Actinospica robiniae DSM 44927: one gene and its partner. The protein of the gene in region 2 interacts with the protein of the main gene of each other region in a pairwise test. Links are inferred from orthologs where the notes say so. Each region holds a gene or a part of one and is shown on either strand. Other genes may lie near its edges.

Region 1 (5,393 bases), 1.8 Mb from region 2 along the record:
TGGATCATCGCGGCTTCGGCGCCGACGGCCACCAGCCGGTCGATGCGCAAGCGTACGGCCAAACGGCCGATCGCGTCATGCTCCTCCACCGAGCGGTCGCCGAGCTCTGCCATGTGGCCGAGCACCGCCCACGACCGCGCGCCCGGGCGCGAGCGCGCCAGGGTGACCAGGGCTTTGAGACCGGCTCGCACCGACTCCGGGTTGGCGTTGTAGGCGTCGTCGATCACGACGACGCCGTCGGGCCGGGCGGTCACGGCCATCCGGCCGCCGCTCAGCGCCCGCGCCGCGGCCAGGCCGGCGGCGACTTCGGGTACGGACATGCCCACGCCGAGACAGACGGCGGCCACGGCCAGGGCGTTGGAGACGTGGTGCTCCCCGACGACCTGGAGGGCCACGCGCGCCGACGCGGCGTCGGCAAGGTCCGGCTCGGCTCGGCTCAACGAAGCGTCGGCGGCACTGAGCACGAGGGTGAACGACGGGCAGCCGTTCTGGTCGAGCTCGACGTCCTCGGCGCGCACCCGGGCGGAGGGGTGCTCGCCGAAGGTGATCGTCTCCGCCACGGTGCGCACCTCCATCTCGGCCACGTAGGGGTCGTCGGCGTTGAGCACGGCCAGACCCTCCGGCGGCAGCGCCTCGATCAGCTCGCCCTTGGCCAGCGCGGTCTGCTCCTTCGAGCCGAACTCGCCTGCGTGGGCGCTGCCGATGTTGAGCACCAGGCCGACGCGGGGCGGGGCCAGTTCACACAGGTATTTGATATGACCGATGCCGCGGGCGCCCATCTCCAGCACCAGGAACTTCGTGTCCTGATCGGCCCGCAGGACGGTGAGCGGAAGGCCCTTCTCGTTGTTGAAGGAACCCTCGGTGAACACGGTCGGGCCGTGGCCGGAGAGCACCTGGCCGAGCATGTCCTTGGTCGAGGTCTTGCCGGAGGAGCCGGTGAGCGCGATCACCGTGGTGCCGGTCAGCCGCAGCAGCACCTCCCGGGCCAGCCGGCCGAGGGCCGCCTCCACGTCGGGCACCAGGACCCCGGGCACGCCCGCGTCCCGGCTGCCGAGCATCGCCGCGGCGCCCGCCTCGATCGCCGAGGAGGCGTAGTCGTGTCCGTCGGCCTGCTCGCCGTCGAAGGCGGCGAACAGGCCGCCCGGCACGATCTCGCGCGAGTCGAGGAAGGCGGGGCCGGTGACGGTGATCGCGGGGTCGGTTCCGGGGGCGAGCTCGCCGTCCACGATCCGGGCGAGTTCGCCGAGCGTGAGTGCGATCACCCGTGCGCCGCCTCTCGCCCGGCCGCGGCGTGCTGGATCGCGGCGCGCAGGACCGCCGCGTCGTCGAAGGGGTGGATCACTCCGGCGATCTCCTGACCTTGTTCGTGTCCCTTGCCGGCCACCACCACGGTGTCGCCGGCCTCGCTGCGGGCGACCGCGCGGGCGATCGCCTCGGCCCGGTCGGGGCAGACCTCGATCTCGGCCCGCGCCCCGGCCGCCGCCGCGGACCGCGCGCCGACCTCGGCCGCGGCCAGGATGGCCAGCGGGTCCTCGGAGCGCGGGTTGTCGTTGGTGAGGATGACCTCGTCGGCGCCCTCGGCCGCGGCCGCGCCCATCAGCGGCCGCTTGGCCCGGTCCCGGTCCCCGCCGCAGCCCACGACGATGCGCAGCCGCCCGGCGGTGACCGGGCGCAGCGCGGCCAGCACGTTGCTGATCGAGTCGGGGGTGTGCGAGTAGTCGACCACGGCCAGGTACTCCTGGCCGGCCTCGATCCGCTGGACCCGGCCCGGCACCCCGGGCACCGCGCCCACGCCGGCGATCGCCGAGGTCGGCTCGATCCCGGCGGCGATCAGCGAGACGATCGCGGTCAGCGCGTTGGCCACGTTGAACTGGCCGGCCAGCCGGACCGAGGCACCGCGGCGGGCGCCGTCCGGGCCGACCACGGTGAAGGCCGAGCCGTTGATGCTCGAGTCGATGTCCACCGCGCGCCAGTCGGCCGGCTGGCCGGTGGGCGAGATGGTCCAGGTCTCGATGCCGAACCCGCGCGCCCGCTCGGCGATGCGGCGGCCGTACGGGTCGTCGATGTTGACCACGGCCAGCTGCGTGTAGCCGGGCGTGAACAGCTTCGCCTTGGCCTCGAAGTAGTCCTCGAAGTCGGCGTGGAAGTCGAGGTGGTCCTGCGTCAGGTTGGTGAAGGCGGCCACCCGGTAACGGATCCCGGCGGTGCGTCCGTACGCCAGCGCGTGGCTGGAGACCTCCATCGAGACCGCCTGCACCTCGTGCCCGCGCATGGCGGCGAGCAGCGCCTGCAGATCCGGCGCCTCCGGGGTGGTGCGCAGGGTCTTGACGGCGGTGTCGCCGATCCAGGTGCCGGTGGTGCCGATGACGCCGGTGCGCACGCCCGCCGCGCGCAGGCCGCCGTCCATCAGGAAGCTGGTGGTCGTCTTGCCGTTGGTCCCGGTGATCCCGAGCATCGTCATGGCCTCGGCCGGGTGGCCGTAGAGGGCCGCGCCGACCGGGCCGAGCGCCGGGCGCACCTCGGGCACGAGCACGGTGGGCAGACCGGCCTCGGCGGAGAGCTTGGCGCCCTCCTCGTCGGTCAGCACGGCCACCGCGCCGCGGGCGGCCGCGTCGTCGGCGAACTGGGCGCCGTGGGCCAGGGCCCCGGGCAGCGCGGCGTACAGGTCGCCCGGCCGCACCGCGCGGGAGTCGAGGGTGAAGCCGCGCACTTCCAGATCCAGCGCGTCGTGCGTGCCGACGATCCTGGCCTGCGCAAGCGCCGCGGCGAGCTCCTTGAGCGTCCGGCCCGGATCGGCCTGCGGCCGGGGATCGGGGGCCGGAGTGGAAGCGGAGGTTTGAGGGTGGGACGGGGAGGGCACGTTCGGCAGGCTACCGCGTTCTCGCCCCCGCGCGTGCCACGCCCCGCGACCGGCCCGCGCGCCGCTGCGCCGCGTGACGGCCCGGCTACCAGGTGATGGGCAGGTCGGGCGACTTGGCTCCGGTCGGCGCGACGCCCCGCTCCTGCAGGGCGTAGGACATGAGCTTCTGGAACACCGGCGCCGCCACGCTGCCGCCGAAGTGGTTGGCGCCCTGCGGACCCTCCACGTAGACCCCGATGACCAGCTGCGGGCTGTCCGCGGGCGCGTAGCCGATGAACGAGGCGGTGTACCCGCAGTAGCCGCGGCAGGAGGCGACGAAGCGGTTGGCGGTACCGGTCTTGCCGGCCACGCGGTAGCCGGGGATCTCGGCCGTGGCCGCGGTTCCCGCGTCGGAGACCACCGACTCCATCATCTCCGAGACCTGCTTCGCGACCTGCGGGGAGACCACCTGGGCGCGCATCGGCGCGGGTGCCGCGGTGAAACTGCCGTCGGGGCCGACGAAGCCCTTGACCAGGTTCGGGGTCACCCGCACGCCGTTGTTCGCGATGGTGGCGTAGACGCTGGTGGCCTGGATGGCGTTGACGGACAGGCCCTGGCCGAAGGCGACGGTGTACTGCTGCGAGTGGTTCCAGTCGGCGGCCGGGGCGAGGATGCCGGGCGACTCGCCGGGCAGCCCGAGGCCGGAGGCGCGGCCGAGGCCGAAAGCGGAGAAGTAGTCGTACAGTATGGCGTTGCGCTCGGCCATGTTGTTCGGCGAGAGCTGCAGCGAGGTCAGGTCGGTGCCGATGTTGCTCGACTCGGCCAGGATCCCGTTGAGCGTCAGGTGCTCGGTGCCGTGCGGGTCGTCGTCGTGCACGGTGTATCCGTCGCCGGTGTTCAAGGTCGGGGGCACGACCACCTTCGTCCCCGGGTTGGTCACGCCCTGCTGCAGTTCGGCCGACATGGTGACGACCTTGGCCACCGAGCCCGGCTCGAAGACGTCGGAGACGGCGGGATCGCCGAGCTGCTCGGAGGTGGCCGCGGCGAGATTGGTCGGATCATAGGAGGGCGAGGAGGCCAGGGCCAGGACCGCCCCGGTGCGCGGGTCCATCACCACGACCGTGCCGAGCGCGGCGTCGGTGGACCTCACCTCGGCGTCGAGGGCCTGCTGGGCGGCCCACTGGATGTTGCTGTCTATGGTCGTCTGCACCGAGGTGCCGTCGACCGCGGCCTTCTCGTTGATGCCGGTGGTGGGGATCTCGTAGCCGTAAGCGGCCTGATACGAGATCTTGCCGTCGCTGCCGGCGAGCATGCTCTGGTACTCCTGCTCGAGCCCGGCCGCGCCCACGCCCTCGGAGTTGATGAAGCCGACGGCGTTGGCCGCGAGCGCGCCCTGCGGGTAGACCACCTTGGGGTCGGAGTTGCCGGTGATCCCGGCCAGCCCCAGCGCCTTGATCCGCTTCCACACGTCCGGGCTGACCTGGCGGGCCAGCACCGCGTACTGCGAGGTCGAGTTCGCCAGCTTGGTCCGCAGCGCCGCCACGTCGAAGCTGCCGGGCGGGTTGCCGAGGTAGGCGGCCAGCTTCGAGGCGTAGACCGACGGGTTCTGCTTGGCCTGGGCGATCACCAGCGGGTCGGCGATGACGTCGACGGCGTCCACCGACTCGGCCAGCGGCTTGCCCGAGGCGTCCAGGATCGAGCCGCGGGTGGCGTAGAGGGTGACGTCGGCGGTCCGGTCGGCGGCCGCCTTCGCGGCGAACCCGGCGCTGTCGGTGACCTGAAGCTGGATCAGCCGGCCGCCGTAGAGCGAGAAGACGAAGGCGAGCGCGACCAGGCCGACGCGCAGCCGGCGGCGCGGGCGGCCGAGCCGCAGCGGTGCGGCGGGCTTGGCCGGGGCGGCCTTGGCCGCGTCGGCGGGACGGGCGCCGCCGGAGCGCGGCCGGTTCGGGGTCTGGCTCATCGCGGGCTCCCGGATGCTGAGTGACTCGGCGTCGGTTTCGCGTGCGGGGCCGGGCTCGGAGACGTCAGCGACTTCACCGTCGTCTTCACCGTCGCCGTCGTGGCCGTGCCGGCGGACGCTGTCGTGCTCGCCGTGGCCGTGGTGCCCGCCGTCGCGCTCGCCGTGGCGGTCGTACCGGCCGATGCGGAGCCGGACGCGGTCGCGCTGGGCTTGAGGCTCGGCTTCGGCGGGGGCGACGGGGTCGGCGCGGGGCGCGGCGAGCCCAGCACGGCGCCGGTGGTCGGGTTCAGGAACGCCGGCTGCGGGTTCGGCACGAGCCCCTGCGCGGCCGCGGCCGAGGCCAGCGCGGCCGGTCCGGAGAGTCCGGACAGCTGCTGGGAGAGCTGCTGCGCCCGGTCGTTCAACTGCGCCTGGCGTTGTTCGGCCTGCTGCGTCCGGATCGAGTTCTCGTCCATCGCCGTGTTCAGCGACAGCAGCCCGATCAGCCCGGCCAGCAGCACGCCGAGCACCAGCAGGGCGAACGGGATCGCCGACCGCCGCCCGGCCCAGCCCTCGATCACGGCGAGCCGCGGCCCCTGCCCCTGTCTCGACGGT
Region 2 (7,612 bases):
AGGTTTTGCTGCCAAGTCGACGCGTCGTCCGCGTCGGCGCGGCCGTCACGCTCGCCTCCGCCGCGGTGTCTGCCAGCGTGATGCCGGCCCAGGCCGCCACGTACCCGGTCGTGAACTTCAAAGTGTCTGCCGGCGCGACCTATACGAGCGGCACGGCCACCTTCTACAACCGATCCGTCATCCTGACCGGTGCGGACCGGGCCGAAGCGGGCGAATGCCGATGGACGGCCGTGTACACCTTTGACTCGGGCGGCAAGTTCCTCAACGAGGACATCTCGGGCCAGGGCTGGGTCTGCGGCAACGGCGGCCCCAACAACGCGACCTTCACCATCAACGTGGCCGCTGATCAGGCGGGCGGCGCGGCCTACATCGAAGTGCTGCTGATGGGCGGAGACAATCTCTCAGGTACCGGCCAGTGGGGGACGGTGCTCAAGACGAACGACTTCTCCCGTACGGCCAGCTGAGATTCACCTGGCGCTGACCACCACTGCTTCGAAATGGTCTGTGACATCGGCGAGAGACGTTGTTGCCACTCGTCTGCGGGCAGACCCTCGAATCCTGCGCGGCGACGTGGTTGCCTGATCAGGCAGCCGCCCTTGGAAACCCGCACTGAGCCCCGCGCATGGGGGTGCTGGAAAACTTCAGGGCCAGTGACCATAAGCAGGTCACTGGCCCTGAACAGCGTCGGGGTGGCGGGATTCGAACCCACGACCTCTTCGTCCCGAACGAAGCGCGCTACCAAGCTGCGCTACACCCCGGCTGTGCCCCGCTAGCTTAGCGGAGAGTCCGGCTGAACCGGAAATCCATTGTCGTCTTCCGCTGCGCCGCAGCTCACGACGGGCGTCGGCGGGTCCGGTGGGGTATGGCGACGCGGTGGCGGGCGGGCGGCGGGGGCGGCTAGTGGCGGGGGACGAGGGTGAGCAGAGAGGCTTCCGGCGGGCAGGCGAAGCGGACGGGAGCGAAGCGGGAGGTGCCGCAGCCGGCCGACACGTGGAGGTAGGACGTGCGCTCGTTGGGGGCGGTGTGGGTGTTCAGGCCCTTGACCCGGTCGGTGTCGAGGTCGCAGTTGGTCACCAGGGCGCCGTAGCCGGGGATGCACAGCTGGCCGCCGTGGGTGTGGCCGGCCAGGATCACCGGGATCCCGTCCGCGGCGAAGGCGTCCAGAGCCCTGAGGTAGGGGGCGTGGGTCACGCCGAGGGTGATCTCGGCGTCGATGTCCGGGCCGCCCGCCACCAGCTCGTAGCGGTCGCGCTTGACGTGCGGGTCGTCGAGGCCGACGAAGGCGAAGCGGCGGCCGCCCAGCTCGAGGGCGCCGCGGGCGTTGTTCAGCTGGAGCCAGCCGTGCTTGGCCAGGCCGGCCTCGAGCAGCTGCCAGTCGTTCTGCTCGCGCTTCTTGCGCGGGGCGTGCGAGAGGTCGCCCCTGCGCAGGTACTTCGCCGGGTTCAGCTTCGTGGCCTGGTAGTAGTCGTTCGAGCCGAACACGAACACGCCGGGGACGCGCAGCAGCGGCTCGAGCGCGTCGAGGACCGGGCCGACCGCGTCGGGGTGGGAGAGGTTGTCGCCGGTGTTCACGACCAGGTCGGGCTCGAGCTCCGCCAGGGACCTGAGCCACTTCTGCTTGCGCCGCTGACCCGGGACCATGTGGATGTCCGAGACCTGCAGGATCCGGATCGGATCGCTGCCCGGCTCGAGCACCGGCAGCTCGAATCGGCGCAGCCGGTAGAAGTTGACCTCCACGCCCGCCGCGTAGCCCAGGCCGGCCAGACCGACCGCCGCCACGCCCAGTGGTACCGCGATCTTCTTGCGCACCGGTCCATGCTAGCCCGGCTCGCCCGCGGGAAGCGGCGCTCGGGCCCGTCGCGCACAATTGCGTACGCTCCCGGAGCCGGTTCATGACACTCTTGTGTCATGACCACGACGACTCTCAAGGATCGGCTCCGGGCCGATCTGACCGCCGCGATGAAGGCGCGGGACGCTCTGCGTTCGGCCACCATCCGGATGGCGCTGACCGCGATCACCAACGAGGAGGTCGCCGGCGCCAGCGCGCGCGTGCTGACCGACGACGAGGTGCTCAAGGTCCTCGGCCGGGAGGCCAAGAAGCGCCGCGAGGCCGCCGAGGCGTTCGCCGGGGCGGGCCGGGCCGAGCAGGCCGCCCGTGAGGAGGCGGAGGGCGAGGTGATCGCCGAGTACCTGCCGACGCCGCTCTCCGACGAGGAGCTCGACTCGCTGGTCGCGGCCGCGGTGGCGGAAAGCGGAGCCGAGGGGCCGCGGGCGATGGGGGCCGTCATGAAGGTGCTCACGCCGCGGGTGGCGGGCCGGGCCGACGGTTCGCGGGTGGCGGCGGCGGTGAAGGCCGCGCTGAGCTGAGCCGGAGAACAGGCGTCTGACACGCCGTAGGGGCCGTACCGCCGAGCGGTACGGCCCCTACGTGTTGTCAGGAGCGGTGCAGGGCGCTAGAAGACGCCGCCGAACAGGCCGCCGTTCCCGTTCCCGCCGTTGCCCCCGTTTCCGCCGTTCGCGCCGTTTCCTCCATTGCCGCCGTTGGCCCCGCCGACTCCTCCGTTGGCCCCGCCGGGAGGGGGGCCGGCGTTCCCGCTGTTGTCGAAGCCGACTGGCGGGGTGAAGTCCTGGGGAGTGGTGCCGGCGAGGGCGGCCGTCATGGCCTTGTTGAAGATGGGCGCCGAGATCGAGGCGCCGGCGACCTGGCCCGAGTAGTACGTGGAGCCGATCTGCATGCGTGCCATCGTCGACTTGGAATTCCAGTCGATGAAGCCCGTCCACACCGCGGCGGCGAGTTGCGGGGTGTAGCCGTCGAACCAGGTGGCCACGCCGAGGTCGGTCGTGCCGGTCTTACCTGCAACCTCACGGCCGTCCAGCGGGACCCTCGTCTTCGCCGTACCGTGCTCGACCACGCCCTGGAGCAGGTACGTCAGTTCATTGACCGTGTTCGTGTCGAGCACCTTGGCGCAGTTCTCGGCCTGCGCCGGGTACTGCTTGCCGGAACTGTCGCTCACGGCTGTGATCACGTACGGCTGGCAGTAGGTGCCGCCCGAAGCGAGGGTGGCGTAGGCCTCGGCCATCTCGACCACGGTGATGTTGTTGGTGCCGAGGGTGAACGACGGGATCTGCAGCAGTGCCTTGCCGTCGCCCGAGTCGTTGTCCTGGGTCACGCCCATGGACTTGGCGATCGTGGCGGGCTGGCACAGTCCGGTCTTCTCCTCGAGTCGGATGAAGTACGTGTTCACCGAGTTGGCGAAGCCGTCGATCATGTTCGTCGGGCCGTTGGTGTCGTCGTCATTCGACGGCGAGTACGGCTTCGTCTCACCCGGCTCGGACCACGGCACCGAGGTCTGGCCGTTGGCGCACGCGGCGAACGTCGTGCCGGTGTCCTGGATCTGGTGCGGCGCGTCGATGGTCATGCTCGGGCTGATGTTCTGCTCGAGCGCGGCGAGGCCGACGAAGATCTTGAACGACGAACCGGCTTGGAAGCCGTTGGTCCCGGCGTGTTCGGGGTCGGACGTGAGGTTGATATAGGTCTGGCCTGCGCCGTTGCCCATCGGTTTGGACTGGGCCATGGCGACGATCGCGCCTGTCCCGGGCGTCGCCTCGACCATCGCCGAGGCCACCTTGTCTGTGGAGTAGACGTATTTCTTGATGGCGGCGTCGGCGGCGGTCTCGTTCTTGGGCACCATCGTGGTGGTGATGTTCAGGCCGCCCTTGCTCCACATCGCCTCGCGCGCGGCCTTCGTCGCGCCGTACGCGGCGTCGTTGATGAAGGTCTCGTAGACGTAGTTGCAGAAGAACGCCGCGGAGCCCTGCGCGGTGATGCAGCCGTTGTGCGGCGTGGTGGGCTTCAGGTTGAGCGGTTGCTTCGCGTACTTGGCGGCCTGCGCGGCGGTGATGTAGTGCAGCGACGGCAGGGCCATGTCCTGGAGCACGATGTTGCGCCGGGCCAGCGCCTCGGCCGGATGCTGCAGCGGGTCGTACATCGACGGGCTGTTCACGATCGCGGCCAGCAGCGCGGCCTGCGGGACGGTGAGCTTCGCGGCGGAGGTGGAGAAGTAGCGCTCGGCCGCGGTCTCCACGCCGTAGGAGTCGTTGCCGAAGTAGACGATGTTCAGATACCGCTCGAGCAGTTCCTGCTTGGACATCTGCTTCTCGACCGCGATCGCGTCCTTGAGCTCGACGATCTTGCGGTCCAGGGTGTCGGCGACGGCCGCCTGCTGCGCCGCCTTGTTCTCGCCGGCCTCGACCTCGAGCACGTTCTTGACGTACTGCTGGGCTATGGAGGAGCCGCCCTGGAGGGAGCCGCCGGAGGAGTCGTTGACCAGGGCGCGCAGGGTGCCCTTGAGGTCGATGCCGCCGTGCTGGTAGAAGCGCTGGTCCTCGATGGACACGAGGGCTTCCGGCATCGCCGAGCTGATCTTGGTCAGGGGCACCACGACCCGGTTGCCGCCCAGGTCGTCGTCCCACGTGGTGGCGATCACCGAGCCGTCCGCGGCGAATATCTGGGTGCGCTGCGGCAGCGTGGGGGTCTGGAAGTCGACCGGCAGGCTCTCGAACCCGTCCGAGGCGGACTTGGCGGTCAGCCCCGCGGCCGCGGCCCCGGGCAGCACCAGTCCCGCGATCAGCAGGCCCGCGGCACCGCTGATCGCGACGAATATGCCCAGATGGGACATAAGGCGGCCGAAACCGCCCAATCCGGAATAATCGCGCCCTGACTTGACCATGGCAAAAGGGTACTTTCCCATTCCCGCCCGTGGGCGGCCTGGGGGCCGCAGGCCGGAACTGTGGCCCACTTGCGACAGGCCGCATAGTCCGGACGGGCCATCAGAGATTGACCAGGATGGGGGCTGTCGCGCGATGTCGCCATTCCGTACTGTCGTGCTTACTGAGGGAAACCGAAACCGTAGGGTCTCGGGGACGCTCGGCACCGGGCAGGCCGTCCGAGCAGGACGGTCGAGGTCGAACGTGAGCAATGCGGCTAGTGCGGAAGCCGCTTCCTCACTCCGCGGGGGCGGTCACGCGGATGAGGAGGCGAAGGGGAGCCTCGAGTGCGGAGAGGACTGCACCGGAAATGGCGTGGGTTGAGGATTGGACCATAGTCGCGGGGTGCCGGGGGATGGACCCGGATGAGCTGTTCGTTCAGGGAGCGGCGCAGAACCGGGCGAAAGTCGTGTGCGCGACCTGTCCGGTGCGCACCGAGTGCCTGGCCGACGCTCTCGACAATCGTGTCGAGTACGGCGTGTGGGGCGGGATGACCGAGCGTGAGCGGCGCGCGCTGCTGCGCCGCCGGCCGGAGGTCCACTCCTGGCGGCAGGTGCTCGAGGAGAAGCGGGACGCGTACTTCGAGCGCACCGGCACGATGCTGATCGTGCCCGAGCCGGGCCAGATGCTGCCGGCCCAGCGCGAGGCGGCCGAGATCGAGGCGCTGACCGAGGACCTGGCACAGCCCGCGCCGGTGGGGTGAGCGGGCTGAGCCGGTCCGCGGCCGAGTTCTACGCGGCCGCGCCGTCCGACCCGGCCGTCACCAGCCGCAGGCCCGCGAGGTCGTGCACGTCCTCCGCCAGCGCGGGCAGCCGGAGCAGGTTGATGCCCGGGTGGCTCGCCACGAAGCGGTCGGCCAGCTTCGTCTCCCGACGGCTGAGCTCCACCCGCTCCGCGTGCAGCCGAAGCAGCCCTCCGGCCAGCGAGTGCTGCGGGCTCGAGTGCTGCGGATCCGCCGGGGCGTCCAGCTGCTCGGCCGCCGCGAGGGAACGCTCCGCGGTCAGGTCGGTCAGCCGAGGGTGCACCCGGTTGAGCACCAGGCCGGCCAGCGGCATGCGCTCCTCGGCCAGGCGCCGGGCGAAGTACGAGGCCTCGCGCAGCGCGTCCGGCTCCGGCGCGGCCACCACCACGAACGAGGTGCCCTTCGCCTGGAGCAGCCGGTACGTCGCCTCGGCCCGCTCGCGGAAGCCGCCGAACATGGTGTCGAGCGCGTTGACGAAGGCCTGCACGTCGGCCAGCAGGCCGGAGCCGAGCAGCTTGCCGAGCGCCCCGGTGACCAGGCTCACCCCGCCGGTCAGCAGCTTGAACGCGCCGCCGAGGCCGCCGACCTTGGCCGGCGCCGACAGGATCTTGATGAACTTGCCGTCGAGGAACGAGCCGAGCCGGTTCGGCGCGTCCAGGAAGTCGAGCGCGGAACGGCTCGGCGGCGTGTCGACGACGATCAGGTCCCATTCGCCCTTGTCGTAGAGCTGGCCGAGCTTCTCCATCGCCATGTACTCCTGCGTGCCGGCGAAGCTGGCGGAGAGCGACTGGTAGAACGGGTTGTCCAGGATCTGCTGCGCCCGGCCGGCGTCCGCGTGCTCGACCACGATGTCGTCGAACGTGCGCTTCATGTCCAGCATCATCGCGTGCAGACGTCCGCCGGCCGCGGTGTCGATCCCCTGCACCGGGCGCGGGGTGTTGTCCAGCTCGGTCAGCCCGAGCGACTGGGCGAGGCGCCGGGCCGGATCGATGGTGAGCACGACCACGTCCCGGCCGCGCTCGGCCGCGCGCAGCGCGAACGCCGCGGCGGTGGTGGTCTTGCCGACGCCGCCGGAGCCGCAGCACACGATGATCCGGTTGCCGCGGTCGTCGAGCAGGGCGTCGAGATCCAGGTTCGCGGCCACAGTCGGCACGGTCACGCTTCCACCTCACTGTCCGGGCCCGAGGGCGGGTTCACCGAGTCGCCCATGAGCTTCCTCACGCCGCCCCCTGGCTGCGCAGCGCCCGGGCCAGCCGGTCGAGGCCCACCCGGTCCACGCCCTCGTTCAGCAGCGGCAGCTCGTAGATCGGCGCCTCGTTCGCGCTCAGGGCCTCGCGCTGCTCCTGCTCGAGCAGCACCCGGCGGGCGTGCTCGGTGGCCAGGTCGGCGAGCGCGTCCACGATCGGCGGCTGGTCCAGCTTGACCGGGGCGAGGCCGGCGGCCAGTTCGGCCCGGTCCACGCCCTCGCCGGCGGCGCGCTTGAGCTGATCGTCCGTCAGCACCACGTCTCGGGCCTGGTTCACCACGATCCCCCCGACCGGCAGCCCGGCGTCGCGCAGGCCGGCGATCCCGTCCAACGTCTCCTGCACCGGCATCTCCTCCAGCAGGGTCACGAAGTGCACGGCGGTCTGCGCGCTGGTCAGCACCCGCATCACCGCGTCGGCCTGGTTGCGGATCGGCCCGACCCGGGCCAGTCCGGAGACCTCCGAGTTGACGTTGAGGAACCGGGTGATCCGACCGGTGGGCGGCGCGTCCATGATCACCGCGTCGTAGTGGAAGGTGCGCCCCTCCTCGGTCGAGCGCCGGCGCACCGCCTCGCAGGTCTTGCCGGTCAGCAGCACGTCCCTGATGCCGGGCGCGACGGTGGTGGCGAAGTCGATCGCGCCGAAGCGCTTGAGCGCGCGGGCGGCCGGACCGAGCTTGTAGAACATGTCCAGGTACTCGAGCAGCGCCTGCTCCGGGTCTATCACCAGCGCCCAGACCTCGCCGCCGCCGGGCACGGCCGCGATGCGCCGCTCCTCGTAGGGCAGCGGCGGCGCGTCGAAGAGCTGGGCCACGCCCTGTCTTCCCTCCACCTCCACCAGCAGCACGCGCGCGGCGGGC

The links.
Region 1: the proteins of ACTRO_RS24050 (region 2) and ACTRO_RS32215 interact in binary tests that used the Escherichia coli proteins (3 or more experiments, as listed by UniProt). The link is inferred for Actinospica robiniae DSM 44927 from one-to-one orthologs.

Annotation. Positions count from the first base shown.
Region 1 is NZ_KI632511.1:7,480,196-7,485,588, reverse strand. Bases 2,373-5,372 are described here. They hold ACTRO_RS32215 (peptidoglycan D,D-transpeptidase FtsI family protein), read right to left. Parts: upstream 4,800-5,372; coding sequence 2,946-4,799; downstream 2,373-2,945. Other genes in these bases: ftsL (cell division protein FtsL), read right to left, coding at 4,796-5,372; ACTRO_RS32220 (UDP-N-acetylmuramoyl-L-alanyl-D-glutamate--2,6-diaminopimelate ligase), read right to left, coding at 2,373-2,860. Also shown: ACTRO_RS32225 (UDP-N-acetylmuramoyl-tripeptide--D-alanyl-D-alanine ligase), read right to left, coding at 1-1,262; more of ACTRO_RS32220, read right to left, coding at 1,259-2,372; more of ftsL, read right to left, coding at 5,373-5,393. UniProt on the Escherichia coli protein: Essential cell division protein that catalyzes cross-linking of the peptidoglycan cell wall at the division septum. Required for localization of FtsN.
Region 2 is NZ_KI632511.1:5,669,075-5,676,686, reverse strand. The notes cover bases 2,093-5,057. They hold ACTRO_RS24050 (transglycosylase domain-containing protein), read right to left. Parts: upstream 4,731-5,057; coding sequence 2,454-4,730; downstream 2,093-2,453. Other genes in these bases: ACTRO_RS24055 (GatB/YqeY domain-containing protein), read left to right, coding at 2,093-2,367. Also shown: ACTRO_RS24070 (hypothetical protein), read left to right, coding at 1-464; ACTRO_RS24060 (metallophosphoesterase), read right to left, coding at 898-1,809; more of ACTRO_RS24055, read left to right, coding at 1,909-2,092; ACTRO_RS50430 (WhiB family transcriptional regulator), read left to right, coding at 5,078-5,470; bagB (ArsA family ATPase), read right to left, coding at 5,499-6,668; ATPase BagA, read right to left, coding at 6,727-7,612. UniProt on the Escherichia coli protein: Cell wall formation. Synthesis of cross-linked peptidoglycan from the lipid intermediates.